2 regions of the Streptomyces sp. NPDC090442 genome follow, and region 1 is predicted to be linked to the other one. Evidence: riboswitches for the same ligand, from Rfam matches in the RefSeq annotation. Region 1 holds a riboswitch; the other holds the start of a gene.
What was found. A riboswitch is a leader RNA that binds a small molecule or an ion and turns the genes downstream of it on or off. The one in region 1 is predicted to bind magnesium.

Region 1 (15,318 bases):
ACCACCGCGACCGGGCAGCGCAACGGCGTCAGCCAGCGCGAGCAACTCCTCCCGGTCCAGTTGGCGCAGCGGTTGATGGGTACGGGCGTGCGCGGCGAGATCCAGGCGCTGGTGGCGGTCCAGACCGGCGGTGAGTCGGGCCGATCCCATCCAGCCGACCTCGGGCAGTTCCAGCGGGGCGTCGTTCACTCGCTGCCCCTCGGTCGGGCCCGCCGGAACGGTCGATGCCGCGGCCCCGCGGCGTGCCTGGGCTGCCCGGTCGGGCCGACGCCCCGTGCGGACCGCGGACGGGGCACCGCCGGCGTCGCGGACTCAGCCGCCCAGGCAGTTGTGCGGGCGCTGGTCACGGGCCGGGCGGACGGCGCGGACAAGGCAGCCAACGCGGCTGGGCGGGCGGAAGCGGGCCGGTACGCCTTGGCGCCCCGCCGCCGTCGACTCAGAGACCGACGATGCCCCAGGTAGGAAAGCCCGCGGACCAACAGCGCCAACGCCACCAGCGCCGCGCACAGGCCGTAACCCCACAGCACCCACACGTGCGCCGCGCGCCCCGCCGTCAGCCCGTGCACCAACGCGATCGGCCAACAGGCATACGCCGTCGCATGCAGCACCCGCCACAGCCACGGACGGCGGCAACCGGCGAACCGTCCACGGAACACACCGGTGGCCGCGATCAGGACGAGCAGATCGGCGGCGAGGGTGCCCAGGCTCACCGCGAGGGCGACGCGACCGGTGAACGGGACCACCGCGTTCTGCGCGGCGGTATGCCGCTCGACGACCTTGACGGCGATATGGGTACCGAGGAAGCCGAGCGCCCCGACGGCGCTCGCCCGATGCACGGACTGCATCGCCACCCGGAGCCGGGGGCTGAGCACCAGCCGGTCGGTGGCCACCAGTCCGCACACCACCACGGCGGTCAGCGAGATCAGGGTGAAGACGCCGGCGAAGTAGTCCAGGAAGGCCATCGTCCGGCCGGCCAGTGCGGCCGTCGCGGCGCCCGCCGAAGACTGGGCGAGCAGGGCGACGCTGGAAATGGGGACACCTTCTTCCGTGCACTCGGACCACGCAGCGGAGACCGCGGCGGGGCCGGATCGAGATCCCCCCATACTCATGTCGAGGAGAACACCGGCGGTATGCCGCAGCCGTCCTGCACGACATCGCACATTGTTAGCGCGTCCCCAGCCGGTGACAACGAACCCCGCTACGACCCGCGACCGTAGTGAGCGCCGACGGCGGCATGGGTTTCTCGGAGGTTCCGCGGGGACCGGCCGCGAGTTGGGCACTACTACCGCGGGTAGGAGCGCCGAGACGGATGTGACTGGTCTCACCCGCACCGGGCTGGCTCCCGGCGCCATGGGCCGCGACGAAAGCCGGCCCAGGCACTGCCTGGCTGGCTGCACGAGCGCGTGCCGAGCCGTGATCAACGAGCGGGTTCCCCCCCTCGCGTTGATCTTCGACCCGGCGGCTCGTCGTGCCGACACCTGCGCAACTGCCCGATGCGGAAGGGGGGTTGGTCGAGGCGTACCTGCCGACCGGCGAGTACGGCCCGCATCCGGATGGTGCGCCGCCGGCGCGGTGCCGGTCCGCGGGGTCAGGTGAGGGCGGCGACCAGCAGGGCGAAGGCGGCGATGATGACGGCGACGCGAGCGTGGTGGAAGCGCTCCCAGCGCTTCATCTGCTGCTTCCAGTCGGCGGGCCGGTTGTCGGGGGTCCAGGTCTTGTTCCGGTTGTTGATCGGGACGAGCAGCAGGACCGACATGATCACGCTGAGGATCAGCAGTGCGGCGGCGGTGACGATGAGGCCGGTGCCGTGGTGGTGCCATCCGGCGACGGCCCAGACCGCGACGAGGACGAGCGAGGTGACGTACCAGACCGGCATCACGGCGCCGAGCAGCCGGCCCCCGTGAGCGCGGCCGAGTTGACCACTGTCCTCCGGGAGGGCGTCCAGGATCCGGTTCACGACGAAGGCGACCGAGAACTCCACCCCCACCATCACGCCGACGACCACGGTGGTGAGGACCTGAAGTGCGTTGAGCATGATGACCCCTCGGGACCTAGCGCTGATAGCTGGCATGTCAACGCTAGTACTGCCGTCGCTTGTATGTCTAGCGGTGCTAGAATCGACTCATGTCGGTACAGGAACGCAAGGAGCGCGAACGGGCGGAGCGCGAGCGCCTCATCGTGGCGACGGCCCGCGAACTCGCCGAGCAGCAGGGCTGGGACGCGGTCACCACCCGCCGGCTCGCCGAGCGCATCGAGTACAGCCAGCCCGTCCTCTACAGCCACTTCCGCGGCAAGCGCGAGATCGTCGGCGCCGTCGCCCTCGAAGGCGCCGCCGAGATGGCCGCAGCGGTGCGGGCCGCGGCCCGCACCGCGGACGGCCCGCGCGCCCGGGTCACCACCCTCGCCCGCGCCTACCTCGACTTCGCCGCACACAACCCGGCGGTCTACGACGCGATGTTCCGACTCGACGGCGGCCTGGCCTTCGCGCAGGAGGACACCCCGGAACCCCTGAAGGACGCCTTCGCCGCCCTGCTGGAGAGCCTCGGGGAGGTCGCCGGGGCGGGCGTCCAACCGGGGCTGTTCACCGAGGTGTTCTGGGCGGCCCTGCACGGGATGGCGACCCTGACCCGGGCGGGACGGCTGCCACCGGAGGAGACCGAGCGGAGGACCGAACTGCTGGTGGACCGGCTCGCCATGCTCTGACGCACCGTCCCGACGGGCACGCAGCCGGGGGCCTCAAGTCCCGCTGCCTGCCCGCGGCATGCCCTCCGCTCACTCACGCCCACGCCGCGCAGCCGTCAGATCCCCCAGGCCGCGTCGGCTGTATGCCTGCTTGCCCGCTTGTCGTGGCCCGACCGTGGCAAGCCGGAGCAGGAGGAATCCGGCGCACTCTCTGGGGAATTCGGGGGGGATGACGCGGAGGGAACCCGTCGCGGCCGCTCGCGGGCTCGCCCGGCACCTCTTCGGCGACGCGCTCACCGTGGCCGTGGGCGGCAGCGTGCTCACCGAACGGCGCACCCCGACCTCCGACTTGGACATGCTCGTGGCGACCGGGCCGCGCCAGAACCCTTACCGCCACTCGTTGACGTGGGAAGGGCGGTCGGTGGAGGTACTGGGCGGCGCAGTCGGCCCTGCTGTCCGGTCGGCACTGGCAGGGCGCCGGGAAATGGCTGCTGCGCGAACTGCGCGACCTGCGCGAACTGCGCGAACTGCGCGACCACGACCCGGCGTTGGCCGATCGCCTGGCCCCCGCCCCGCCACCCCCGCCCGACTTGCCGAGGTCGCCCGGGGCGTGCTCGACGTCGTGGGCGGCCCGTCGCGAGCGGGCTACCGGGTGGCCGATCCACGTGTTCCATGACGTGACGGTGACGAGGCGCGCCATGTCTGCGAGACTGCCCGAGTGATCGTCAGACTCGCGCGCGAGCAGGACCTCCCCGGCCTTCTTGACCTGGCCGCCCAGGTCGAGCACTGGTTCGGCCCGATGGTCGAGGACCCGGGATTCCACCGCGCCGTGGACAGCCACCTACGCCGGTCCACGGCGCTCGTCGCCGTATCGGGGTCGGATGTCGTCGGTGGCCTGTTGTTCGGTGGCAACGCCCCGACCTACCACGTCGATTGGCTCGTCGTCTCGGAGGAGACGCGCGGAGGGGGCGTTGGCCGGGCCTTGGTCGCGGACGCGCTACGTCGGTTCGTCTCGGTACCGGGCCACATTGAGGTGATCACCTTCGGAGCCGACCATCCGGGCGCGACCGCCAGCGGCGCCCGCGTCTTCTACGAGCGCCTCGGCTTCAGTCCGGCCGAGGCCGCCGACCCCGGCCCGGAAGGCGGCTCACGGCAGGTCTATCGCCTGGCCGTCACCTGATACCCCGCACCGATGCTGAGGTTGAGTTCGGCGTCGGCGAACGGGATGGGGGTGGGGGTGGGCGATGCAGGCATGCTGACGGCGGCTCGATTCTGCGCGGGGGCGGGTCGGGGGAGTGGGACGGTGGACCTTGCGTTGATTCTCGCGTCTCGTTCATCTATGCCGCCTATTCCGTCAGTTCGGCCGCCGCGGCCTCCAAGTCGTCGATGCTGCCGGACATGATGGTGCGGACGTGTGCGGTGAGGTGCTGGAGCGGCCAGTCCCACCAGGCGAGGGCCCGGAGGCGCTCGATGTCGGGGTCGCTGTAGCGGCGGCGAATGAGGCGGGCGGGGTTGCCGCCGACGATGCCGTAGTCGGGGACGTCGTCGACGACCACGGCGCCGGAGGCGATGATCGCCCCGTGGCCGATGCGGACGCCCGGCATCACCATGGACCGGTAACCGAACCAGACATCATGGCCCACCACGGTGTCGCCCCGCCCTTCCAGGCCGGAGACGAGGTCGAAGTGCTCGGCCCAGGAGCCGCCCATGATGGGGAAGGGGAACGTGGAGGGGCCGTCCATGCGGTGGTTGGCGCCGTTCATGATGAACCGCACGCCCTCGCCCAGCGCGCAGAACTTTCCGATGACCAACTTCTCCGGCCCGTAGTGGTACAGCACGTTGCGGGTCTCGAAGGCGGTCGGATCGTCGGGGTCGTCGTAGTAGGAGAAGTCACCGACCTCGATCAGCGGTGAGGTGACCAGCGGTTTGAGCAGCACCACGCGCGGCTGGCCGGGCATCGGGTGCAGCACGGTGGGGTCGGCGGGAACAGGCGGCATCAAGGATGGCTTTCTCTCGGAAGGGCGCTGGGGTGTCTGACTGAGGGATGTCTGCGGGGCCGGAGGGCTCAGCGCTCGGTGGTGGACGTCTCGGTCGCCGGTATGTCCAGGCGGTCGCCCCGCCAGCGCCGTCGCAGCCGTCGATCGTGGCTGACGATGACGAGGGCGCCGTCGTACCCGTCCAGTGCGGTTTCCAAGTCCTCGACGAGGGCGGGCGACAGATGGTTGGTGGGTTCGTCGAGCAACAGGGCGTCCGCCGGCTCGCTGAGCAGGCGCGCCAGGGCCAGGCGTTGCAACTGCCCGGTGGACAACCGGCCGACGGGAACGGTGAGTTGCTCGCGGTCGAACAGGCCCAGGGACAGCAGCCGTTCGGCGTGCTCGTCGGTCCCCCCGGCCTCGACTCCGGTGGTCCGGCCGCGGGCGAAGGCGGCCAGCACGGTCTCCTCCGGTCTTCCGGGGCGCGGCTCCTGGGGGAGGTAGCCGATCCTGCCGCGGCAAACGACGCTCCCGCCGTCGGGGGCGACCTCCCCGGCCAGGACGCGGAGCAGGGTGCTCTTGCCCGCGCCGTTCGGCCCCGTGATCAGCAGGCGCTCGCCCGCCTTGACGGTGAGGCTCGTGCGGACGAGCCGGTCCCTGACGGCGAGGTCGGCGGCGTCGAGTACGACGCCCTCCAGGCGGCGGGCCCGTAGTACGGGGGTGAAGCGCAGCGGCTCCGGCGGGGGCGGAACGGGGTCGGCGAGAAGCCGGCGCAACCGTTCCTCGGCGTTGCGCACCCGACTGGCCAGCGACTGCTGCACCCGGCCGCCCGCCCGGTCGTAGGCCATCTTGTTGCCGTCCTTCATCGGGCGGCCGGGGGCCACTTGGCGGGCGGTGGTCGCCGCGGTCTCGCGGAGCCGGTCGACGTCGGCCCGCCACTGGTCGTGTGCCTGCGCCCAACGTTGCCGGGCCGCCGCCTTCTCGGCGAGGTAGCCGGCGTAGCCGTTGCCGTACCGGACGACGCGGCGCCGATCGGCGTCCACCTCCAACAGGCTGGTGGCGACCCGCTCCAGGAAGGCCCGGTCATGGGAGACCGCCACCGTGGTGCCCCGCCGGGTGCGCAGATGGTCTTCCAGCCACTGCAGGGCGGAGTCGTCGAGGTGGTTGGTGGGCTCGTCCAGCAGCAGCACCTCCGGTGCGGCCGCCAGGACGGCCGCCAGCCGCAACCTGACGCGTTCGCCGCCGGACAGGCTGCCCACGGTACGGTCACGGCCCACCAGGCCCAGGCCGAGACCGTGCAGGGCGCGTTCCACGCGGGCGTCGGCGTCGTAACCGCCGCGCAGTTCGAAGACGGTCATCAGCTCGCCGTACTCGGTCAGGACCGCCTCGTCGCCGTCGGCCATCGCGGCCTCCAGGCGGCGCATGCGCTCCTCGACGGCGCGCAGATCGCTCAACGCCCGGTCGATGACCTGCTGGACGGTCGCCTGCGGCACCATCCGTTCGTCCTGGGCGAGATAGCCGACGCCGCCGGTGGCCTGGACGACGACCTCGCCCTGATCGGGCCGTTCACGCCCGGCGAGCAGGCGCAGCAGGGTGGTCTTGCCCGATCCGTTCTCGCCGATGATCCCGGTCCGTTCGCCCGCGGCGAGCGAGCAGGTCACCGAGTCAAGAACGGGCCTGCCGTCGAAGGACTTGCTGACGGCGAGCGCGGTGATCTGGGTAGGCATACAAGGACTCCAAAGCATTCGAGAACGAGGCGGTCATCAAGGGCCGCGTGGCCGGGCGAACGCTTTGAAGGAACATCGATCACTCTCCTAGTGCGACAACTGCTGCTTTAGGATGTTGGCACAGCACCGCCCCCTGAGCAATCGGAAATCCAGTGATGACTCCCACAGGCAAAGAATCACCGCACGAGTCGCCCCAACAACCAACCCCTGGACGGGCGTCGGAACCAGAGGGCGCCCGGACGCCGCCCCGGCGCCGCCCCGGGGGCCGCACCGCCCGTATCCGCAGGCAGGTGCTCGACGCGGTCCTCGCGGAGCTCGGCGAACACGGCTATGACGGTCTCACCACGGACACCGTCGCCGCCCGCGCCGGCGTGCACCGCACAACGGTCTACCGGCGCTGGGGAGACGTCGGCGGCCTGCTCGCCGACGTCCTCGACGCGGCGGGCGACGACGACTGGCAGCCACCGGACACCGGCTCGCTGGAAGGAGACCTGACCGCGCTCAACGAGGAGATCCAGACCGCCCTCACGGCCCAACCGCCGGTCGTGACCGCGCTGATCGCCGCCTCCTTCCGCTCCGAGAAGGCCGCCGAAGCCCAACAGCGGCTCTGGGAGGACCGGTACGCCCGCTGCGAGGTCGTCGTCGCCCGGGCCGTCCAACGCGGCGAACTCCCACCCGACACCGACGCCAGGCAACTCCTCCTCGCCGCCACCGCCCCGCCCTACCACCAACTGCTGCTGCTCCGCCTGGCCCCCGACCCGCAACTCCCCGGCCGCGCGGCCAGAACCGCCGCCCTCGCGGCAGCCGCCGGCGCCTTCATCAAGCCACCGTCAACGGGCGGAGCCTGAGCGGTACTTCGGCGGCTGCGCACCGCTCATGGATCACCCGTCGAGAGGTGGGCAGCTTGTCGTTCAGCCGCGGTCGAGCAGCGCCAACGCCATCTGCTGGAGGGAGCGGGTGAAGCGACGCGGGTCGTCGGCCGGTGTCAGGCGGCGGATCAAGTCGCCGTCGAAGACGGCGAGTAGGGCGTGGGCCAGGAAGTCGGCGTCGAGGTCGGGGCGTTCGCCCGCGAACAGGGCGCTGAGATGGCGGTGCCAGAACTGGTAGCTGGGATCGCCGTACTTGTCCTCGGCGCAGGCCCGTTCGTGCGCGGAGAGCAGGGTGGCGTTGCCCTCGGCGATCGCGCCGAGCTCGTCGAGGAAGGTGAGCAGCCGTTCGCGGGTCGGCGCTCCGGGGCCCAGGGGCGGCGGCCCGTTGGTGACGGCCTCGCGCAGTTCGCGGGACCGCTCTTCCAGCAGCGCCTGCAGTAGGCCGGCACGACTGCCGAAGCGCCGGAACACGGTGCCCTTCCCGACCCCGGCGAGCGCGGCCACGCGGTCAAGTGACACATGGTCCCCGCCGCCTTCGGCCAGGAGCTGCTCGGTCGCACAGAGTACCGCGCGACGGTTGCGGGTCGCATCGGCGCGTTCGGTGCGGGTGCGTTCTCCGGTCATCTGTACCTCGCAGCTGGAGAGAAGAAGCACTAGACGGACTGTCAGTCCGGATATTACCGTGCATCAAACGGACTGACGGTCCGGATGGTGCACGGCTATCGAAGGGCATCTTCATGAGCATGCGCGCACTCGTCGTCGATCCCGACGCTCCCGGGGCGTTACGCCTCGGGTCGGTCGCGGCACCCCAGCCGGAACCACACCAGTTGGTGCTCGACGTCCGACACATCTCCCTCAACCGCGGCGAGGTCGCGTTCGCCGGACGTCGTCCGGCCGGGACCGTCCACGGCTACGACGCCGCCGGAGTCGTCGTGCGGGCCGCGGCAGACGGCAGCGGACCGTCCGCAGGGGCCAGAGTCGCGGCGTTCGGCGCCGGCGCATGGGCCCAGCGGATGGCCGTCGACACCACCGCCGTGGCGGAAGTCCCGGCCCAGGTCGACCTCGCCGACGCGGCGGCGCTGCCGATGGCCGGCATCACCGCACTCCGCGCGCTGCGCTCCCGTGCAATCCTGGGTCGACGGGTACTGATCACCGGCGCGGCGGGCGGCGTCGGCCGTTACGCGGTCCAACTGGCGGCCCTCGGCGGCGCCCATGTCATCGCCTCGGTGGGATCGTCGGCACGCGCTGACGGCCTGGCCGAACTGGGCGCCCACGAGGTGGTGGTCGGCCTGGAGGGCATCGACCGGCCGGTCGACCTCATCCTCGACAACGTCGGCGGCCCCCAACTCGCCGCCGCCTGGGAACTCCTCGCGCCGGGCGGGGGAGTGCAGACCATCGGCTGGGCCTCCGACGAGCCGGCGGAGTTCGCGCCGTACTCGCTGTTCTTCGTCGGACCGGCCAAGACGATCAGCACGTTCGGCGACGTCCATGAGGTCGGGCCAGACCTGGCCACCCTGTTGGGGTTCGTGGCGGACGGCCGGCTCTCCCCGGAGGTCGACCGGCGCGACTCCTGGGAGCGCATCGCCGAGGCCGCGCACACGCTGCTGGACCGGCGCGTTGCGGGCAAGGTGGTCCTCGACGTGGGGGCGGAGGCCGCTTCCTGACCCGTGGCTGCGCGGCCGCGTCGGTGACGAGCTACGGCCGGGCGGGCCGGCGGCAGGCGGACCCCGGCCGACCGGACGGAGTTGGGGTCGGACGGCCCCTGACGCCGCCCGGGCCGGGGCCCGCACGCTGAAGACGTCGCAGTTCGTGGCGACGGAACAGTGGGTCGCGGGGAGGGGAAGGCACCATGACGGACACGGCCACCGCCGTTCGCACCGTGTGTGCGACGGTCTGCGCGCTGCTCGCCGACGGCAGCACGGTCCGACTGCGGCCGGCGGACCCGGCGGACCGCGAGCAAGTGCTGCGCCTCTACGGCGAGATGTCCGCGGACAGCCTGCGCAACCGGTTCTTCATGGTCAGCCGACGCTCCGGCGAACGGGCCGCGGACCGGCTCTGCACCCGCGGCGGCCCCGGACACCGCACCCTCGTCGCCCTGCACGGCGACCGACTGGTCGGCGTCGCCGAGTACGAGACCGGCGATGCGCCGATCTCGGAGGAGAGCGCCCCGGCCGCCGCGGGGGTCGCCCCGACCACCGTCGAGACGGCCCGGACGACCACCACGCTCACCTCGACCACCGCCGAGATCTCCCTGGCCGTCGCCGACGACTTCCACCGCCGGGGCGTGGGGACCCTGCTGCTGGAACACCTCGTGCACACCGCCCGGGAGAACGGCGTCACCGCCTTCACCGCCGACGTGCTCGCCGACAACCACCCCATCCACCGCATCCTGGCCCACCTCGGCCTGCACGTCACCCGGCGGTACGAGGACACCACCGTGCACGGTGTCATCCGCCTCGAACCGGACGAGAAGTACCGCTGTGCCGTGGACCTGCGGGGCCGCACCGCCGGCACCGCGAGCCTGCGTCCGCTGCTGCGGCCCCGTTCGGTCGCCGTCATCGGTGCCGGCACCGAGCCCGGTTCCGCAGGTCGGGCCGTCCTGCACCACCTGCGCGAGGGCCACTTCCGCGGACTCCTCCACCCGGTCAACCCGCACGCCCGCACCGTCCTGCACATCCCGGCGTTCGCGTCCGTCGGTGACCTTCCGCACCCGCCGGACCTCGCCGTCCTGGCGGTGCCGGCCGCGGCCGTCCCGCGGGTCGCCGAACAGTGCGGCCGGGCCGGAGTGAAGGCCCTGGCGGTGGTGACCGCCGGCCTCGACGTCGTCCGCACCGCGGAGTTGACGGCGGCCTGCCGACGGTGGGGCATGCGGATGGCGGGTCCCAACTGCCTGGGCATCGCCAACACCGAACCCGACGTCAGCCTGGACGCGACCGTCGCCGTGGACCGACCGCTGCCCGGCGCGGCCGGCATCGCCGTCCAGTCGGGCGGCGTCGGGACCGTCCTCCTGGACGGACTCTCCCGCCTGGGCATCGGCGTCTCCAGCTTCGTCTCGCTCGGCGACGAGCGGGACGTCAGCGGCAACGACCTCCTCCAGTGGTGGGAGTGCGACGGCCGGACCGAACTGGCCCTGCTGCACCTGGAGTCGTTCGGCAACCCCCGCGCCTTCTCCCGTACCGCACAGCGCGTCACCCGGCGGCTGCCGGTGCTCACCGTCGACGCGGGACGTTCGACGGCCGGCCGCCGGGCCGCCGCCTCCCACATCGCAGCGCCGGCCGTCCCGCCCACGACCCGGCGCGCGCTGTTCCGACAGGCCGGCATCACCGCCACCGACACCCTCGGCGAACTCCTCGACACCGCGGCCCTGTTGCACTCCCAACCCTTACCCAACGGTCCGCGCATCGCCGTGATCTCCAACGCGGCCGGGGTCGACGTACTGGCCGCCGACGCCTGCGCCGACGCCGAACTCGACGTAGCGGAACTGCCGTTGGCCCTCACGGAGGAAATGCTCGGCGACCTGCCGGCGGGCGCCAGCGCCGGAAACCCGATCGACACCATGCCGTCCGTGACCGCGGCGGCGCTGCGCCGATGCCTGGACCGCCTCGCCGCCTCCGGAGCGGTGGACGCCATCCTGGTCGCCCTGGTCCCCACCGCCCTGACCGCCGCGGTGGACACCGACCCGACCACCGCACTCACCTCCGCCGCCGTCATGCCTTCCGGCGGTCGCTGCCCGATCCTCGCCGTCCGCCCCGACCAGCCCGAACGCGTCCGACTGCTGCACGCGGACGACGGGCGGGCCGTCCCCTCGTACGGCGAGGCGCGGTCGGCGGCCCGCGCGCTGCGCCATGCCGTGGCGCGCGCCCGTTGGCTTGCCCGCCCGCCAGGCTGCCTGGTGGAGTCGGCCGACACCGATGCCGTGGGAGCCCGTGCCCTGGTCGCCGAGTTCCTCGCCGAGGCCCCGGCCGGCGGCTGGCTGGACGCCCGCCAGACCGCCCGACTCCTGGACTGCTACGGCATCCCCCGTCTCCCACAGGCATACGTCACCACCGAGGAGGAGGCCGTCGACGCCGCCGCCCGACTGGCCAGTCGCTCCGGCACGGTGGCACTCAAGGCCGAGGGACCCGACCTCGTCCACAGGGCCGAGCGGGGCGGCGTGTTCCTCGACCTCCGCGGCCGGCACGCCGTGCGGACCGCCTTCCGCGCCCTGGCCGCCCGCCTCGGCACGGCCATGACCGGCGCGCTGGTCCGACCGATGGCGGAACGCGGCACCGAACTCCTCGCCGGCGTCGTCCAGGACGAGGTCTTCGGCGCCCTGGTCGTCTTCGGCCCCGGCGGCACCACCGGCGAACCGCTCACCGGCCACGCCGCCCGCCTCGCCCCCCTCACCGACAACGACGTCCACGATCTACTCACCACGCCCCGCTGCGCCCCACTCCTCTTCGGTCACCGCGGCGCCCCACCGGCCGATCTGGCCTCCCTCAAGGACCTGTTGGCCCGCCTCTCCCAGCTGGCCGACGACCTCCCCGAACTGGCCCAGGCCACGTGCACCCCGGTCATCGCCCGCCCCGACGGCAGCACCGTCGTCGACGCGCGCATCCGCCTCCTACCGCGCCGGCCGACCGACCCCTATCTGCGCCGCCTGCCGTGAAGGCCGACGGCGCGTCCCGGAACGCCCGCCGGCAGGACGGAAGTTGGCGCATCGATTGGTGGAACAGGCGTGTATCAGCTGCGCGGGCATCCGGGGGAGTTCGCCGAGTCCGACGGCGCGGACGCGGACCGGGCGGCGGCCGCCGCGGCCGCCGCGGCCGCCGCGCTGCCCGGGTGGCGGGCGCTGGGCCCGATCCGACGGGCCGCCCACCTCACCGCCCTCGCCGCCAACTCGCCGACCGTGAGGACGAGTTCACCGACGCCGTCGTCCGCGAGCAGGGCAAGCTGCGGGCCGAGGCCCGGGGCGAGGTGGCGCGGATCCGCGCGGTACTGGAGTTCACCGCCGGCCGGGCCCGGCTGCTGGGCGGGGTCACCGCACCCGTCGAGGAGGAACGCACCTTCGCCTACACCTTCCGCCGCCCGCTCGGCGTCGTCGGACTGGTCTCGCCCCGGAACCTCCCGCTCGCCATCCCGGTCTGGAAGGTCGCCCCGGCACTGCCCTCCGGCTGCACCGCGGTCCTCAAGCCGTCCCCACTGACCCCGCTGACCGCCGCACTGTTGACCGACGCGGCGCAACGGGCCGGGGTCCCCGACGGCGTGCTCAACCTCGTCCAGGGGGACGCCACAGCCGGCGCCGCGCTGGTCGCACACCCCCAGGTCGCCGGCATCAGCTTCACCGGCTCGCTCGCCGTCGGCACCGCCATCCACACCGCGAGCGCGCGGCGGCATCGGCATCGCCGTGGTGGCCGGCACCCCGCTCGGCGACCGCCTGGCCGTGGAGTCCGTCCTCGACGAGCGCCTGGTCCTGATCGCCGCCCCGACCACCCGCTGACCGGCCGCACCGCCGTGGCGCCGGACGACCCGGCCGCCGCCGGCGCCCGCCTCCTGCTCCGCGAACCGGGTCCACAGACCCGTGCGCTTCAGGAACGCGTGCTGGCCGACCGGGAGTTGGGCGCCGTCCCGCGTGCGGATACCTGGGGCCCGGAGGCGGTCAAACAGTGCGTCGCGGCCGGCGTGGGCCTGGCGCTGATCTCCGAACACGCCGTCGTCCACGAACTGCGCGCCGGCACCCTCACCGCGCTGCCCGTCACCCCGACCCCGCGCCCCCGCCCGATCAGCCTCGTCCACCGCCGCGACCGCCTGCTGTCCCCCGCGGAACGGGCGTTCCTGGACGTGCTCCGCGGCGTGCGGCACTGGCCGGGGGAGCCCGACGACGACCCCGGAGCCCCTGCTCCCGCAACGTGAAGGACTCGGGCAACCCGCTTGACCACGACGTGCTCTCCCGGTCGCCGACTGCGCGTCAACCAGTCTTCCCCCAGGAGTAGTTGAGCTGAGCATCGCCGGCCAGGCAGTCCAGGCACGCGCGCCCGTCCCACCACAACTCCCAGGCATGGCGACTCGTCCGCCCACCTCCGCCAGTCAGACCGCGCGGCGCCGGTCAAGGTTGAGTCAAAGAGTTGCGTATCCATGCAAGTACGGGGGTAGGATTTCAGCCGTTCGAAGAGAAGAAACAGAGGCACCTCGTTCGGTGAGGCGTCTTCGCGGACACAGGCCACTGACCCCACGACGTCGAGAGACGCCCAGGTTCAGGACAGGTCTCCCCGACCTAAGGGGTGACCCCAAGTGGCTTCCCCCGTACGGGGATTACGCCGTGGAGTGCCAAAGCTCTGACGAGTTGGGGTGAGCCGGTCATCGTGGACCGGCCTGCTCTTTGCCGTGTCCGTTTGGCGCCCGCGTGCGCCCCGGCCGGAAGGAGGCGAGAGACACCATGGACGGCCATTGCAGTAGTCCGGGCCACAGTCGGCCCCATATGCGTATGTCTTCTCCGATGTCTTCTTCGACCTCCGGTACGCAGTAACAACCTCCTGCTCGATATAGGCACCCTCCCCCCACGCACCCGTGCGGCCACCTGCCGTGCCGGGGCGCTGTGCTGCGCGTTCGCAGGGGGATCGTTGCCGCGTGCCCCAAACCTCCCCCGTTGGGGGACGGGAGACTTCCATGACCAACCTGACCACCACCACTGCCACGCCATCGACTCCGCCGCAGTCCAGCGCGGTGCTCGACGACGCCCACATCGGTGACATCCGCGGTGCGCTCGGCACCATCAGGGTCGACGACACCGCCCCGCGCCTGGGGCTCTCCGCCAAACTCAAGACGCTGCTCGCGATAGTCGGCCCCGGCCTGATCGTGATGGTCGGCGACAACGACGCCGGCGCCTTCGCCACCTACGGCCAGGCCGGCCAGAACTACGGCACCAGCCTGCTGTGGACCCTGCTCCTGCTCGTTCCCGTCCTCTACGTCAACCAGGAGATGGTGCTGCGACTCGGCGCCGTCACCGGGGTCGGCCACGCGCGCCTGATCCTGGAGCGGTTCGGCAAGTTCTGGGGCGCCTTCTCCGTCATCGACCTGTTCCTGCTCAACGCGCTGACCCTGGTCACGGAGTTCATCGGCATCACCATGGCCGCCGACTACCTGGGCCTGCCCAAGACCGGCTCGGTGATCCTGGCCGCCGCCATCATCATCGCCTCCGCCTTCACCGGCTCCTTCCGCCGCTTCGAGCGGATCGCCGTCGCCCTGTGCATCGGGTCGCTGCTCCTGGTCCCGCTCTACTTCATGCTCCACCCCAAGACCTCGCAGATGGCGCACGACTTCGTCATTCCCACCATCCCCGGCGGCAACGGCGAGCTGGCCACCGTGATGCTGCTGATCATCGGCATCGTCGGCACCACCGTCGCCCCCTGGCAGCTCTTCTTCCAGCAGTCCTACGTCATCGACAAGCGCATCACCCCGCGCTTCATGAAGTACGAGAAGGCCGACCTGTGGATCGGCATCGCCATCGTGATCGTCGGCGCCGCCGCCATGATGGGCCTGGTCGCTACCGCCTTCGCCGGCACCAAGGGCTTCGGCAACTTCACCGACACCGCGGGCCTGATCACCGGCATCGAGGCCAAGGCCGGCAAGGTCGCCGGAGTGCTCTTCGCCATCGCCCTGCTGGACGCGGCGATCATCGGCGCCTTCGCCGTCTCCCTGTCCACCGCCTACGCCATCGGCGACGTGTTCGGGATGAAGCACTCCCTGCACCGCGGCATCAAGGGAGCCAAGGGCTTCTACGCCGTCTACGCCGGCCTGGTCGCCGCGGCCGCCACCATCGTGCTGATCCCCGGCTCCCCCCTCGGCCTGCTCACCCAGGGCGTGCAGACCCTCGCCGGCGTGCTCCTGCCCTCCGCCACGGTCTTCCTGCTGCTGCTCTGCAACGACAAGCAGGTCCTCGGACCGTGGGTCAACGGGCCCAAGACCAACGCCTTCACCGCCGCGGTCGTCGGCATCCTGGTTTCGCTGTCGATCATCCTGACCGCCTCGGTGCTCTTCCCCGACATCAGCGCGGGCACGATCCTCGACATCATGGCCGGCTGCGGCGTC
Region 2 (15,318 bases), on a different contig from region 1:
CGTGCATCAGGTCGGCGAGGCAAGTGCCGTCCGCAAGACGGAAGTCCGGGGTGTTGCGACCGACCAGCGGGTGGTCGCTGCCGAGGTCGTGACGGGTCGCCCAGCCCGAGAGCCTCCCGTACACATACGTCGTCCCGTCCCGGGTCCCGAGCAGGTCGCGGATCACCCCCTGGAGGGCCCGGCCGTGCGGGCCCGGCGCCATGGCAGACACCTGGGCGCGGGACCAGTCGAGCACGCGCGCGCCGACCGGGTGTCGTTCACGGGTGTAGGTGTCGAGAAGGCCGTCCGGCGCGTGCCCGCGCACGGTCGCCGCCAGCTTCCACCCCAGGTTCGCGGCATCGCCGAGCCCGGTGTTGAGCCCCTGGCCGCCCAGGGGGGAGTGGATGTGCGCGGCGTCGCCCGCCAGCAGGACCCGCCCCCGCCGGTAGCTCGTCGTCTGCATCGCCCGATCGGTGAAGCTCGACGCGAGGTGCACCTCGTCCAGCGTCACATCGGTTCCGGACACCCGGCGCAGCACCGTCTGGAGGTGGTCGCGGGTCGGCTGGTGGGTACGGTCGAACGCGCCGCCGTCGAAGTCCACCATGCCGACGTGCCCCGTCGTGTCCATCCGGAGGTACATGCCGGTCGGCGTCAGGGTGATCCCCGGGCGGAGCTTCTCGGGATCGGCGAGGGTGGCGACCATGGTGTAGCCGGTGAACCTCGGCTCGGTGCCGACGAATGCGAAGCCGGCGAGCCGACGCACCACGCTGCGCCCACCGTCGCAGCCGACGACCCAGCGCGCCGGGTACGCGCGCTCGCCGGCCCGCACGACCACGCCCTCGCCGTCCTGCGCGACGTCGGAGACGGTGACGCCACGCCTGATCTCCACGCCGAGCTCGGCCGCCCGCTCGGACAGCACGGCTTCGACCGCATCGAGGCTGGTCAACGCGAAGTCCGGGGCCGGGCTGGGCAGTCGGAACGGCAGCGCGGCGAGGTCGACCCTGGCCGGGTCGAGCACCATGCCGGCGAAATGCCCCACGCCGCCGCGGATGGGGGACGACCCGTCCGCACCGAAATCCGCGGCGAGTTCGTCATGCACACCCGAGGCTTTCACCAGCGGATCCAGCATTCCGCGGCGGTGGAACCCCTGGAGCGACGTGGCGAACATCCCCCGCGTACCCAGTGGTTCCGTCCGCCACGGGGACCCGGGCTCCGGATCCCGTTCCAGCACCACGACGGAGCAGCCGGCGAGCCCCAGCTCGCAGGCGAGGAAGAGGCCGACCGGGCCGGCGCCCACGATCACCACGTCAGACATGAGAAAACCCTTCCGAAGACGGAAACCTGCGACGCATCCAGGCTGTTGGGGAGCACTCACAGCGGGCTCACACGGCGCTGACACGGCCGCGCACCGGCGCCGCCCTGATGTGAGGACATGCCGGTGCGTGCGCGAAGATGGGGGAGTGGACGGGGGCGCGCGGCTTCGCATCACGCTGCTCGGCGCCTTTGAGGCGTCTCGCGGTGACGCCGTCCTGCCCGTCCCAGGCGCCCGCCTGCAGGCCCTGCTCGGGCGACTGGCGCTCGCCGGCGGACGTCCGGTCGAGCGGAACGCCCTGGTCGACGCGATCTGGGCCGAGGACCCGCCGACCGACCCCGCCCACGCCCTCCAGGCCCTCGTCTCACGCCTGCGCCGAACCCTCGGCTCCGCCAGCCAGGTCGAGCAGCGCGCGGGCGGCTACCAACTGGCCGTGCACGCCGCCGACGTGGACGCGCTGCGGTTCGAGCGGCTCGCCCGCGACGGCCGGGACCGCCTGCGTGCCGGCGACCCCCAGGCGGCGGCCCTGCTCGGAGAGGCCGTGGCGCTGTGGGGCGAGCATCCCGGCACCGAGCCCGCGGTCGTCGCCGGGTTGGCGCCCGCTGTCGCGACCCGGCTGGCCCACGCCTCGGTCGAGGCCGTCGCCGACCTGGCCGACGCCGAACTCTCCCTGGGGCACGCCGACGTGGCCGCCACCCGCCTGGCCGCCCTGCTCGCCGACCACCCCGTCCACGAACGCGCCGCCGCGCTGCTCATGGACGCGCTCGCCGCCCAGGGGCGCCAGGCCGAGGCCCTCGCCCGGTACGAGCAGGTCCGCGCGAGCCTGGCTGACGACCTCGGCACCGACCCGGGTGCCGGCCTGCGCGCACGCCACCTGCGCCTGCTGCGCGCCGACCCGCCCGCCCCCGAAGCCGCCCAGGCCAGACGGAGCAACCTGCCCGCGCCGCTGACCCGTTTCATCGGTCGCGACGACGACCTCGCTCGGATCGAGGCGCTGTTCACGGCCGGTCGCCTGGTCACCGTGGTCGGCCCCGGCGGCGCCGGCAAGACGCGGCTCGCCGTCGAGGCCGCCCGCCGCCACCGGCCGGAGTACCGCGACGGTGCCTGGATGATCGACCTCGCCGCGGTCACCGAGCCCACCAAGGTCGGCACGGCGCTGCTGGCCGCGATCGGACTGCGCGGCTCGGCGCTGTTCGAGGCGTCGGCCGAGCTGCACGGTGATCCGGTCGGCGAACTGGACGTACTGACCGACCAGTTGAGCGGCCGGGAGAGCCTGCTCCTGGTGGACAACTGCGAGCACCTCGTCGACGCCGTGGCGCACCTGGTCTCGGCGCTGCTGGCCCGCTGCGCCGGACTGCGGGTGCTGGCCACCAGCCGGGAGCCACTGGCGATCGACGGCGAGGCGCTCGTCCCGCTCGGCCCGCTGCCCCTGCCCGAACCGCACGCGGACGTCGAAGGCGCCCGCCGGACGGCGTCGGTGCTGCTGTTCCGCGAGCGGGCGGCGGCCGTACGGCCCGGGTTCGACGTCGACGAACACCACCTCGGCGAGGTGCTGCGCATCGTGCGGGGCCTCGACGGCCTGCCGCTCGCCCTGGAGTTGGCCGCGGCCCGCCTGCGCACCCTCTCGCTGCCCGACCTGGCCGCCGGACTGGCCGACCGGTTCCGCCTGCTGACCACTGGCAGCCGGACCGCCGTCCCACGGCACCGCACCCTGCGCGCGGTCATCGCGTGGAGCTGGGACCTGCTCGACGCGGACGCGCGTACGCTCGCGGAGCGGATCGCGGTGCTGCCCGGTGGCATCACACCGGCCTTGGCCACGGCGGTCTGCGCCGGCACCGCGGTGCCGGCCGACGAGATCCGGGAGCTGCTCGCGGCCCTGGTCGACCGGTCGTTGCTGCACCTCGCGCCGGACACCGGCCGGTACCGGATGTTGGAGACCATCCGCGAGTACGGCCTGGAGCGCCTGGCCGAGCAGGACACCCTGACCGTCGCGCGGGACCTGGCCGCCCGTCACCTCACTGAACTGGTCGGCCAGTACGACCCGTTGCTCCGCGGCCCGGAACAGCTCGACGCCCTCCGCGCACTGCGCGCCGAGTACGACAACGTGCTCGCCGCGCTGCGCCACCTCAACGACACCGGCGACGCCGACGGCGCGCTCGGCCTCGCGGTGAACCTGATCTGGTGCTGGCACATGCTCGGCCGGAACGTCGACGCGGCCTACTGGCTCGGCAGGGCGATCGCCCTGCCGGCCGCGCGGCCAGGCGTGCGGCGCGACATCGCCGAGGGGTTGCTGCTGCTCAACTTCCTCGCCACCCCGGGCGCACTGGTCATCGACGCGGCCAGGGAGCGGCGCGAGGAACTGCGGGTGCTCACCGACCGCCTGCGGAACCAACCGGAGTTGCCGGGCTTCGACGGCGCACTGCTCACGATCAGGCTGGCCTCCCTGGACAACGACCACGCGTCCCCAACGACCTTCCGGCGGCTGGTCGACGGGCCGGACGTCTGGCTGGCCGGGCTGGCCCGCATGTTCCGGGCCTACCACGCCGAGAACGAGGGCCAGCTCGACCAGGTACGGAGCGACGTGCTCGCCGCCCTGGACTCCTTCCACCAAGCCGGCGACCGCTGGGCCCTGGCCAAGGCACTGCCGCTGCGCGCCCTGCTGCGGCAGTACGACGGCGATCTCGACGGCGCGCTGGCCGACTTGACCGAGGCCAAGCGGTTGGCCCGCGAGTTCGGGTCACTCGGACTCGACGACGAGATCTTCATCGACTGGCGCCGCATCGATGTCTACGAGCGGCTCGACCAGACCGCACGGGCGAGCACGATGTTCGCCGCGGCCCGCGAACGCGTGCTGCGCTCGGCGTCACCCGAGCTGGCGATCGTGCTCGACGCTCGGGAAGCCGGTCTGCGGGTGCGGATCGGTGACCTCGGCCGGGCACGCGAGCTGGTCGAATCCGCCGAAACCGGGCTCTCCGAGCAACTCCTGACCGTCCGCCCCCACGGGCAGGCGCTGGTCGCCACGGCCCGCGGTGCGCTCTGTCTCGCACTCGGCGACGGGCCGGGCGCCGAGGAGGCGCTGGACCGGGCGTACGCGGCGGCGGTCGACAGCGGGGACCTGCCGTTCGCCGCGACCGTGGTGGTCACCGTGGCGGAACTCGCCGCGTTCTACGGGTGGTACCGGGACGTTGCCGCCCTGCTCGGCGCGGCGGCCCGCCTGCGGGGCGCCCATGACCGCACCGACCCGCAGGTCCGCACGCTGAGCGCCCGCAGCCGGCTCACACTCGGCGACACCCGCTTCACCGAGGCATACGAGACCGGCTGGCAACTGGACCCACCAGCGGCCCTGACCCGCACCGATCCGGCGCGACTGCGACGGCCATGCCCCCGGACCCGTCGGGCGGTTGACGTACTCGGATCCTTCGCGGAGGAGGCCGCTCCGCGGGTGGATACTGATCACCATGCGCGTTGACTTCGATCCTGCACACATGCCCCGCAACGACTTCTACAAGCTGCTGACCGCCACGGTCGTGCCGCGGCCGATCGCCTGGGTGTCCACCGTCTCCGAGGACGGGACGGCCAATCTGGCACCGCACTCCTTCTTCAGCATCGCCAGCGTGGCGCCGCCCGTGGTGCAGTTCAGCTCCGTCGGACGCAAGGACACCCTGCGCAACATCGAGGCCACCGGCGAGTTCGTGGTCAACTTCACGCCGGAGGAACTGTTCACGCAGATCAATGACACGGCTACCGACTTCCCGCATGGCGTGAGCGAGTTCGAGGCGGCGGCGATCGCTGCCGAGCCGAGCCTGCGGGTGAAGCCGCCGCGGGTCGCGGCCTCGCCGGTGGCACTGGAATGCGAACTGCACAGCACTCTCCGGATCGGCGACGGAACCGTGGTGTTCGGGCGCGTCCTGCACGCCGTCGTCTCGGACGACGTCCTGGTCGACGGACACCCGGAAATCAGCAGGCTGCGCCCGCTGTCGCGACTGGGCAAGAACGAATGGGGGACGGTCAGCGGCGTGCGCGACCTCGCCCGCATTCGGCATGAGGACTGGCGGGGCCCTGCGGCCGACCGTTAGCCGGTGCTGAGCGCGGGCGAGCGAGTGAGGGTTTGGCGCCAGTTCATTTGAGGGGGCTTCCGGAGCTCGACAAGTTACGGGAGCCTGGTCCGTGACGGTTTCCCAACGCGGAGAAAAACGACGGCGGTTGATCGACAGTTGACGGGTGTCGAATGTCGAGAGCTCGCAGTCGGTGTCGGGAGTGACGTGTGGACGGTTTCGGTGCTGGAATGACGGTATGCGGCCGGGGAACGTCTCCCGGTCTTCTCCCGTCACCGACGAATGATGCACTTCGGGGCGACGCGGTCTCCCTCGCCCGCGCGGATTCCGATTCCGCGGAGCGCTCGACAGGCTCCGGGGAAGACGGCGAACGGGAATTCGGGCAGCCTTTCGGAAAGGCATTGAGTCGACGCCGCGTACTGCGCGGGGTGGCCACCACCGCGGTCGTCGGAGCGGTGGCCGCCGCGGCGACGGCCCCCGCGGCCGCCGCGGACGAATACGCCACCGCCGAGCCCGACGACGGCCGGCGCCCGCTCCGGGTGATGACGTTCAACCTGCGGTACGCATCGGACACTCGCCCGAATTCCTGGGGCGAGCGCAGGCCCGCGATGCGACAACTGCTCCGTCAGGAGGCGCCGCACCTGCTCGGCACGCAGGAAGGGCTCTACGGGCAGTTGCAGGACATCGCGACCGACCTCGGGCCGCACTACGCCTGGATCGGAACCGGGCGGGCCGGCGGAAGTCGGGACGAATTCGCGGCGATCTTCTACGACGTCCGACGCCTCGCCCCCGTCGAGTACGACCATTTCTGGCTTTCCGACACGCCGTACCTGATCGGGTCGAAGACCTGGGGCAACACCGTGATCCGGATGGCGACTTGGGTGCGGTTCCGGGATCTGGGGAGACGCGAAGTCCGGGGCGGGGCGAGTGCCGAATCCGTGCGGAGTGGGGGAGGGGAAGGCGGAGGGAGCGCGTGGGGCTCCGGAGAGTTCTACGCACTGAACACCCACCTCGATCACGCCGTGCAGTATTCGCGGGAGCGCTCGGCAGCGCTGATCAATGACCGCATGGGCAAGCTGAATCCCGCGCTGCCGCGGATCGTGACCGGAGACTTCAATGTCGCGGCGCACAAGAATCCCGTGTACGAGGCCATGCTCGGGGGCGGGCGACTCGTCGACAGCTGGGACGCGGCAGGCGAACGGAGCGCCCAGTACGGAACCTTCCACGGATACCACCCGCTGGTGCCGGGCGGAGATCGGGTCGACTGGATCCTCACCTCGCCGGCAGTGCGCACGCGGCGCGCGGCGATCAACACGTATGCCATGAGAGGGCAGTTCCCCAGCGATCACCTGCCGGTCCAGGCGGTGGTCGAGTGGTGAGGCGCACCGGTGCGGCCAGGCGCGGGAGTTCTTGCTCGACATCCCGTGACCGCGGCGGCAGCGAGTGTGCCCCGGCTGCAGAACTGCCTGGTGGGTTGGCCGGCTGGCAATCCGGTACGAGGGCCGGAAGCGCTGCAACAGGCGCGTGTCTCACCGAACATGGGGCGTGAACGGTCAGCTCGGAGTGCGGTCGAGTTGCGCTCCGGCATCGGAGGCGGCACCGGAGTCCGGCGCCGCCCCTTGCCTGGCTGCCGAACTGGCGCGGGCCGGCATCGGTCTCGGGCTCAGTCTCGGTCTCGGCGCCGGCGTCGGTGTGGTGAGTACGGCGAGGCAGCCGACGACCAGGGCGATGCCGGCCCAGCCCAACGGGGGCAGGTGTTCGCCGACGACCAGGACGGCGAGGACGGCCGCGACGGCGGGTTCGAGCAGGGAGAGGGTGGTTGCGGTGCTGGCCGGGATGTGTGCCAGGCCCCAGCCGAACAGGACGTAGCCGATGAACATCGGCACCAGGGCCAGGTACGCGCCGACGGCGGTGTTCGCCCAGGAGCCGAGGAGCGGGGCGCCGGTGGCCAGGAGTACGGGCAGGAGCAGGACTCCGCCCAGTCCGAAGACGGCACCCATGGACGCGCCGGAGGTGACGCCGCGGCTGATCAGGCGGTGGGCGGCCCAGGAGTAGAGGGCGTAGGTGGAGCCGGCGATCAGGCCGAGTCCGATGCCGAGTGCGGTCGCCGCTGTGGAGTGGGCGCCGGGTACGGAGTGCGGGTCGGCGGCTTCGGCCGCGCACAGCAGCACCGTCCCGGTCAGCCCCAGGGCGGCGCCCGTCATCCAACGGCGCGTCAGGCGGCGCCCGTCCACGACGCGTTCGATCACGGCGGAGGCGAGCGGGGCCGAGCCGATCGACACCACGGTCCCGGCGGCGACCCCGGCCAGGTGCATGGAGGTGTAGAACGCGAGGGGGTAGGCGCCGACCGCCAGTGCGCCGAGCAGCACCACACCGCGTTGGGCCCGGAGCCCGGGCGCTTCCCGGGCGATGCGCGGGGCGGCCACGAGGGCTTGGAGCAGGCCGCCCAGCCCCATGGCGACGGCCCCGATCGCGAGCGGTCCCACGCCCGGGGCCAAGGTTGCGGCGGTGCCTGTGGTGCCCCACAACACGGACGCCAGGAGTACGCACACCGATCCCGTGCCCACCGAGCCGGTGGAGTCTCCGGCGGGCCGTCTCACAGTCGGTCCAGCAGGTCGGCCGCCATGGTCCGGGCATGTTCCAGGCGGGTGCCCGCGCCTTCCAGTCCGGCCCGGGCCATCGCGCCTTCCAACAGGAACGCCAGGTGCTCCGCCACCTTGCGGGCCTCCGCCCGCCGGCCAGGCAGCAGCTCTTCGACGTGACTGGCGAGCAGGGACTCGACATCCTCCTTGTGCCGGCGGACGAGGGTTCGTCCCTCGTCGCCGGCCGGCAGTTCGGCCGCCGCGTTGAGCAGGCCGCACCCGCGGAAGCCGTGCTCGTAGGCGAAGGCGGCGTGGTCGGCGTACGCGTCGAAGACGGCCAGGACACCACCGCGGGGGTCCTTGGCCTCTTCCAGGCGCCGACGGTAGAGGCCCAACCATTCCTCGTGCCGCTCGTCGAGGTAGGCCCGCACCAGGTCGGCCTTGGAGGAGAAGTTGTTGTAGAGGCTCATCTTCGCCACGCCGGCCTCGGCGGTGATGGTGTCGATGCCTGTGGCGGCCACACCGTCGGCGTAGAAGCGGCGTGCCGCGGCGGCGAGCAGCCGCTCGCGCGCGGCTCCGCGCCGCCTGCCGGACGGTTGTGTGGCCGCGGTGCCCGCTTCGCTCATCGAGCCTCACCTTCTATATTAGGTAGACAGGTCTACCTAATATAGCGCCGAGGTGCTGCCAGTGCGACGGCTCCCGCCGGCGCGGCCGGTGACCGGCAAGGATGCCGGGCCGCCGCCTCGTCGCGGGCACGCCTGCCTGGTCATGGACGGGTACGCGGGAGGGGGTGAGCGGTGAAGAAGGCCATCATGGTCCGCGCGGCGTTGATCGAGTGGGTCGTGCCGCCGGGACCGCTGGGCTTGGTGGCGCCCGGCCAGGTGTGTCCGCCGTCGATGATGCGGTAGTTGACGACGGTGTTCCCGCTGGCGCAGCTCGACCACGTGGTCTGGACGACATCGGGCGCGAGCTTCCGATCGGTGGCCGGTCCCGTGCAGTGGTCGCGCTCGCGCCACAGTTGGATCCAGTCATCGGTGGAGAACAGTCTGCGGGCCGGTTTTCCGTCGTAGGGGATGACCGGGTCCGCGGTGCCGTGCATGTTGAGGGACGGGAGGGGGCGCCCGCCGGCGGTGCAGTGGTTGTAGTCCTGGTAGAACGCCGCGGAGATGGTCGCGACCGCCGCGACTCCACTGATGCGGCATGCCGCCGACGCGGCGAACCCGGCACCGTCCGACTTGCCCGTCATGCCGATACGGGTGGTGTCGACGCACGGTGACTTCGCCAGCCAACGCACCAAGGCAGTGGCGAACTCGTAGTCGTGCGCCCAGGCACCGATGTAGGGACTGGCCTCCCAAGACGGCTTTCCCCCCTTGCCGTTGAGGCCCTGGGCGTAGAGCACGATGGCGTCGGCGTCGTCGAGCTGCGAATACGCCGCGAAGCGGCTGTCGGTCTCGCCGCGCCCGTGGAAGGCGATGATCGCGGGCTTCTTCGTCCGGGGCGAGGAGTTGGCCGGCACGTGCTCGATGAACGTACGGGTCTGCCCGCCGACGTTCATGGTGCGCGTGGTGGAGGAGTTCGGGGCGCTCGTACATGCCGACCCGCCGTTGGTCGGCCCGGCCGAGGCGGAGCGGCCCGCGGTCGTGGCCATGGTTGTGGTGGTCGCAGCGACTGTGGTGTGAGCGGTTGAACACGCCGTCAGTGGACCTGTCGCCAGCGCGGCGGCGAGCCCGACGGCCAGACAGTTCGCCGATCGACGGTGCGGGTGCCGACGCGTGCCCTGTCGCAAGCGATGTCGCATGAGTGCTCGTCTCTCTCGGATCGCGCTCGATGGGATGGCTCTTGTCGCGTCGCGCTCAACGCGGGAGCGCCGCGGTGTTGTCGCGCAGTTCGCGCAGGTGCTGTCTGGTGAGTTCTTCGGCGGTGGTGGGATTCCGGTCCCGCACCGCCTCGAAGATCGCCCGGTGTTGGTCGCGGTCGCGGGGCCGGTCCTGGATGAGCCGCCGCAGGGACCGCTGTTCTCGGTTTCGTGCCGCGAGCAGCGAGTCGACGACTTCGAACAGCATGGGATTGCCGGAGCAACCGGCCAGTTCGCGATGGAAGTTGCGCGGGCCGGTCCGGGGCACGCGTGACCGTGTGGCGATCTCCACGGCGATCTCCAGTCGCGCCAACTGGTCGTCGGTGCGGTGCTGGGCGGCGAGCGCGGCGATGCCTGGTTCGATCGAGAGCCGTGCCTCGACCAGGTGGAGGATCTGCTCGTCGTGGAGGGGCATGGAGTTCGGATTGAGCATCAGTGTCCGGCGCACGCCGGGGCCGACGAAGGTGCCGGAGCCGTGCCGGAGTTGGACGGCGTCGGTCGCCTGGAGCCTGCGGAGGGCTTCTCGGAGGGTCGGTGGGGTCACGCCGAACTGGTCGGCCAGGGCCCGCACGGTCGGCAGGCTGTCACCAGGCACGAGCCCCCGCTCCGCGATCAGGTCGAGCAAGCCGGCGGCCAGACGCTCGGAGAGGCCGCCTGGCGGCGACTGCGTCTGGGCCTTGCTGTCCGCCGTGCCGGATGGCATAACTCGCCCTCCCGCCAACGCAATTGACCAATTGACCATATCAATTGCGGCAGCGGCGGGGACGGACTTCGGGCAAGAGGAGTCGAGGCCAGGGGACGGCTACCCGGTGGGGTGGGCCGGCCGCGGCTCCTGACGCGTCCTCGCGCCATGCCCCGGCCTGCGGCGCGCTGTTGAGGCGAGCGGGGCACGCGGCGAAGGCGACGCGCCGGCCCGCATGACGTGCCGGGCCGACCCTAGGGCCGACGGGTCGACGAGGAGGTGCCGCGGACCTGGAGGCCGTTGAGGAGCTCCTGGGTGGCTGCCGCGACGGCGTCGACGGCGTGGTCGAACACCTCACGGTTGTGGGCCGCCGGTGCGCGGAATCCGGAGACCTTGCGGACGTACTGCAAGGCCGCGGCGCGGATGTCCTCGTCGCTGGCTTCCGGCGTAACGGGCGGGCGGAGGGTCCGGATACTGCGGATCAACGCCGTATAGCAGGTTGGAGCGGTGACCATCATCTGACCTGCGTCGCAGCATGCATGTTCGGGTAGTTCACTGCGTCTTCATGTAGTACGTCGCAGAGGTTTGCGTGATCGTTTTCCCAATCGTTTCCCAGTTTCCCGTCTGGTCGAGCCGACTGGAACGCTTGAGCCCAACTGGCCCGTCGCTGCATGGCGGTCGTCGGCGATTGGGTGGGTATCCCCGATGATGAGAGCTGCCTGGGACGACGGATCACGTAACGCTGGGAGCGGACATGACGGTGGGGGCCGGCACGCGGCAGGAGCGCGTCGCGGCGCGTGTGTGGATGGTGCGGTTGGATCCCGATGGCCGTCCCTCCGCCGGCGTGGTGCGCCTCACGTGTTCTCGCTCGGCCTGCGCGGACGTGCGCTGTGCCAGTGCTGTTGAGGGGCGCAGGGCCGCGGTCGCGCACGTCAACATGCACCTGGCCCACCTGCGCAAGGACGGTGGGCCGCGCAGTGCGGCCTGGTGCGGCTGCCGCACCGCCGAGTGCGCGTGGCATCCGGCGGCAGGGGTGGTGCGGTGCGGCGGTCCCGTGGTCTTGTCCGTGTATGCGGACCGGGCCGGGCGCTTCTTCGGCGGGGCAGCCACGGCGGACGCCCACCCACCTTCGACAAGCAACTCTACAAACAGCGCAACATCGTCGAACGCTGCTTCAACCGCTTGAAGCAATGGCGCGGCATCGCCACCCGCTACGACAAAACCGCCGAGTCCTTCCAAGCAGCCGTCACCCTCGCCTCAACTCCTGATGTGGGCGTGACATTTGAAGACAACTCCTAGTGCCGGAGTTGAGCCGGACGTACTCCGCTGCACGCAACGTCGACCACTGCACCGGGGGGCGATGGGCTATTGGCGAGCGCCCTCAGCCCAGAGCGTGGGAACGGTCCCGGGTATCCAATGAGCGACTGACCTGTGCGCGTCAACGCAGACGTATTGCTTCCCTTGGTAGACCACTACGTCCCCCTTGGAGTACGAGCGGCCAACGCCCCATAAAGGCGCCGACTTCGCGACTTCCGCCATGAGATCGCCCCTCACGAGCCCGACATCCCGCCGACCGCCGAAGATCCTTGCATGGCGTTACGTCGACAAGCTACTCCTCTGGACAAGAGAAGGTCGCGTCCCCGTACAACCCGTACCTTGTGATCCGTCCTCGGGTGCGCCACATGGTGCGCAGCGTCGGCTTCACCGCTACGACAGGATGCCCCGGAACACCGGCCGGTTCGGATGCCGTTTCCGTCCGCGATGCCGTGGCGGCCATCACTTTCGGGAGAGCGGTTCGATCGCCACCGAAAGCTCCTTACCGATGTCGAGAACCGGCACCCCATGGCTTCGATGGAGCCGGCCCGGAGCCCTCGGATCAACAACCCCTGAGCAATCCCGTCACCTCGAAGATCATCATTTTGAGAATTCCCAGCAGATCTTGACTCAGGGTTGACCTTTTCCCGGCAGGGTTTGTAGGGTCTCTGACGCATGCACCTCGTTAGGTGAGGCGTCTGCACGGACATAGGCCACTGACCCTAAACGTCGAAAGACGCCCCGGTTCAGGACAGCTCTTCCCGGACTAAGGGTTGAGCCCAAGTGGCTCCCGCGAGGCGGGCACGCCGTGCAGTGCTAAAGCTCTGTCGAGAGAGGTGCCGGGGCTCTTTGTGAGCGCCTTCTCCTTGCCTCTGTGCGTGTTCCCACGGCGCCCCCGTGCGCCTTGAGCAGCAGGAGGTGACGACGATGCGAAAAGACTCCGCCGGTTCTCGGAGCGGTGATTCGTCATGCGTCAGTACGTCGTCACCTTCCGCTGGCTGCTGATCACTGCTCGGTCACACCCGTTCTCCGCGGTCCTTCCGGGCTGTCCGGGGTCCGACTGAATACTTCCCGGCGCTTGCGCTGCCACAAATAGGACGCTCACCTACGGGTGTTCACCGAGCATGCCCAATTTTCGCTCGGCGCGCCCTGCGGATAACTCCGAAGAGGTTTTCCCATGAATCGTAAGGACATATTCTTCTACGCCCGTGCCCTGTTGGACCGGCCGGACGGCGACGCGTTCACAAGGCTGATGCGCAGTGCGCCGCCGGCCGACATCGCCGACGTCCTCTGCGACAGCTCACCGCAGCGGCTGGCCGCCGTCCTGACGCCGGCTCCGGCCAAGGACCAGGCTCGTCTGTTCGTCGAGCTTCCGGACGCGCAGCAGGACGCCGTCCTGGCCGCGATGCCCGAGACCGCGGTGGTGTCACTGGTTTCCGCGCTGCCCTCCGACGAGCGGGCCGACCTGTATAACCGACTCAGCCCGGAACGCCAGCGCCGGTTGCTGCGGTCCCTGGCCCAGGCCGAGCGCGATGACATACTGCGCCTCGCGTGCTACCCGGAGGGCACCGCAGGCGCGGCCGCCACCTCGCAGTACGCCACCGTCGCCGCGGGCATGACCGTGGCCGAGGCCCTGCGCACGATCCGTACCACCGCGCCGGACAAGGAGACGATCTACGCGGTCTACGTCCTCGACGACGCGGGCCGTCTGCGTGGCTCCGTCTCCCTGCGTGACCTGGTCCTGGCCGCCGACAACGCCTCGGTCGACGAGCTGATACACCGCGGCCCCGTCACCGTGCGCGCCGACGACCCTGACGAGAAGGTCGTCGAGTCCGTCCGTCGCTACGATCTGCTGGCTGTTCCCGTGATCAACCGGGACCACCGCATGATCGGCATTGTCACCGTGGACGATGCCATGGACATCGACCACGAGCAGGACGCCGCCCAACTCGCCCGTTACGGCGGCACCTCCGCCCCGGGCGGGCCCGACCTCGATCTGTGCGCGTCGCCACTGCGCCGGATCTTCGGCGTCCGTGTGTTCTGGCTTGCCATCCTCACCGTGTTCGGCCTGGTCACCAGCACCTTCGTCGCGGCTCAGGAGGAAATGCTCGAAGAGGTCATCATCCTGGCCGCCTTCATCGCCCCCATCGTTGATATGGGCGGCAACACCGGAAGCCAGACCGCCACTCTCGTTCTCCGTTCCATGGCGCTGGGTCAACTTCGTGTGCGGTGGCGGGACATCTGGCTCGTCGTGCGAAGAGAAATTGGTGTTGCCCTGGGGCTCGGAGTGGTCATCGCCGTATTGGAGGTCGTCCTCGCCTACTTCGCCAAGGGCGGCCTCAGCATCGGAGTTCTCACCACCGTCGGCCTGAGCATGTTCACGTGCACTGTGCTGGGCGCCCTGATCGGCAGCCTTCTTCCTTTCGTCGCACGTCGCATCGGCACGGACCCCGCGACGCTCAGCGCACCGCTGATCACCTCGGTCATGGACCTGATCGGTGTGTTCGTCTACTTCGGCTTCGCCTACATGTTCCTCGGCCATCTCCTCGCCTGAGCGGAGCCGTGAGACGCGGACACGCAAGGCCCATCGGTCAAGAGAGGAGAATTCATGGGTCGTTGCCATATATCTGATCAGCCGGCCAGTTCCGGTAGCTTAGCTTGACGCTTGGCAGGGGTTTCCCGGCCAAGCGTTTTGCGTGGACGGTCGTCGAGTTCGGCTCCGATGGCGCCGCGGACTTCGCAACTGTGGGCGGTGAGGTCAGCATGGGGTCGTCGCGGTGGATTCGGGAAGCGGCTCGTCCCAAGAGCCGACCGTCGAGGTCGGGCCGGCCGTGCTGGATGCCGTGGGCGCTCCCCGGTTCTCCTACCGGGCCCACAAAGGACGAAGTCTCTGAGAGGGCTGGTCTCTCTCACAAGATCGTGCGCTGAACCAGGGCTCGCGTTGGCCGCCTGTGGCGCCACGCTCGACGTCCGTGCCACGTGAGGGAGCGCCTCCCGGCCGTCGGCCGCCGGACCGGTTCGCCGAAGCGATCTCGGGCACCGGGGCCGTTCCCGCAGGCGGTGCCGGCCCTGCGCCGGTTCCGCGAGCACGGCTGCGTACACCGCCTGGCTCGCGACGTCGGCGCGTCTGTCTCGTGAAGTCCATCGCTGGCGGGGTGTTCGGAGGTGCCGTTGGCGGAGCGGCTGGTCAGGCTCCCGGCCCCGCGCCATCGCCGGGGCGTACGTCACCCGTTCGCGGCGGTGCTGCTGATCGCTGCGTCCGCCGTGGTGGCGGGCGCGCGGTCGTACGCGGCGATCGGGCAGTGGGCCCGCAGTGCCCCGCAGTAGATGTTGGCCCGGCTCGGTGCACGCCTGCTGATGTCGCTGAACGTACGGATCGCGCCGAGTAGATCGACGATCCGGCGGATCGTCTGCACCGTCTGCTCGGGAGGCCTGGCGGACCTGAGCGGCGAGGTTCCGGTCGGGGCGGAGTCGGTGGCCGCGGACGGCAAGAGCGCCCGCGGTTCCCGCCATGGTCAGAGCCCGGCCGCGCATCTGCT

Region 2: another riboswitch for magnesium. It lies ahead of mgtE (magnesium transporter); the one in region 1 lies ahead of ACIQU6_RS19905 (NRAMP family divalent metal transporter).

What each region holds. Positions count from the first base shown of each region.
Region 1 covers NZ_JBIVXW010000026.1:105,856-121,173, forward strand. Annotated here, with positions in the region: gene ACIQU6_RS19845 (NADH-ubiquinone oxidoreductase-F iron-sulfur binding region domain-containing protein) at 1-189, opposite strand, end outside; gene ACIQU6_RS19850 (hypothetical protein) at 186-1,109, opposite strand; gene ACIQU6_RS19855 (anthrone oxygenase family protein) at 1,589-2,035, opposite strand; gene ACIQU6_RS19860 (TetR/AcrR family transcriptional regulator) at 2,125-2,703, shown strand; gene ACIQU6_RS19865 (GNAT family N-acetyltransferase) at 3,401-3,862, shown strand; gene ACIQU6_RS19870 (CatB-related O-acetyltransferase) at 4,029-4,679, opposite strand; gene abc-f (ribosomal protection-like ABC-F family protein) at 4,748-6,382, opposite strand; gene ACIQU6_RS19880 (TetR/AcrR family transcriptional regulator) at 6,538-7,230, shown strand; gene ACIQU6_RS19885 (TetR/AcrR family transcriptional regulator) at 7,294-7,875, opposite strand; gene ACIQU6_RS19890 (zinc-binding dehydrogenase) at 7,995-8,915, shown strand; gene ACIQU6_RS19895 (GNAT family N-acetyltransferase) at 9,101-11,899, shown strand; gene ACIQU6_RS19900 (aldehyde dehydrogenase family protein) at 12,073-13,143, shown strand; M-box (ykoK) riboswitch at 13,412-13,585, shown strand; gene ACIQU6_RS19905 (NRAMP family divalent metal transporter) at 13,897-15,318, shown strand, end outside.
Region 2 covers NZ_JBIVXW010000061.1:10,611-25,928, reverse strand. Annotated here, with positions in the region: gene ACIQU6_RS32910 (FAD-dependent oxidoreductase) at 1-1,294, opposite strand, end outside; gene ACIQU6_RS32905 (BTAD domain-containing putative transcriptional regulator) at 1,422-4,760, shown strand; gene ACIQU6_RS32900 (flavin reductase family protein) at 4,750-5,367, shown strand; gene ACIQU6_RS32895 (endonuclease/exonuclease/phosphatase family protein) at 5,775-6,725, shown strand; gene ACIQU6_RS32890 (DMT family transporter) at 6,900-7,946, opposite strand; gene ACIQU6_RS32885 (TetR/AcrR family transcriptional regulator) at 7,943-8,554, opposite strand; gene ACIQU6_RS32880 (alpha/beta hydrolase family esterase) at 8,695-9,576, opposite strand; gene ACIQU6_RS32875 (FadR/GntR family transcriptional regulator) at 9,782-10,486, opposite strand; gene ACIQU6_RS32870 (DUF2277 family protein) at 10,720-10,950, opposite strand; partial or broken gene ACIQU6_RS32865 (transposase) at 11,564-11,764, shown strand; gene ACIQU6_RS32860 (carbohydrate-binding protein) at 11,831-12,004, opposite strand; M-box (ykoK) riboswitch at 12,454-12,622, shown strand; gene mgtE (magnesium transporter) at 12,957-14,333, shown strand; gene ACIQU6_RS32850 (transposase family protein) at 14,945-15,106, shown strand; gene ACIQU6_RS32845 (ISAs1 family transposase) at 15,107-15,318, shown strand, end outside.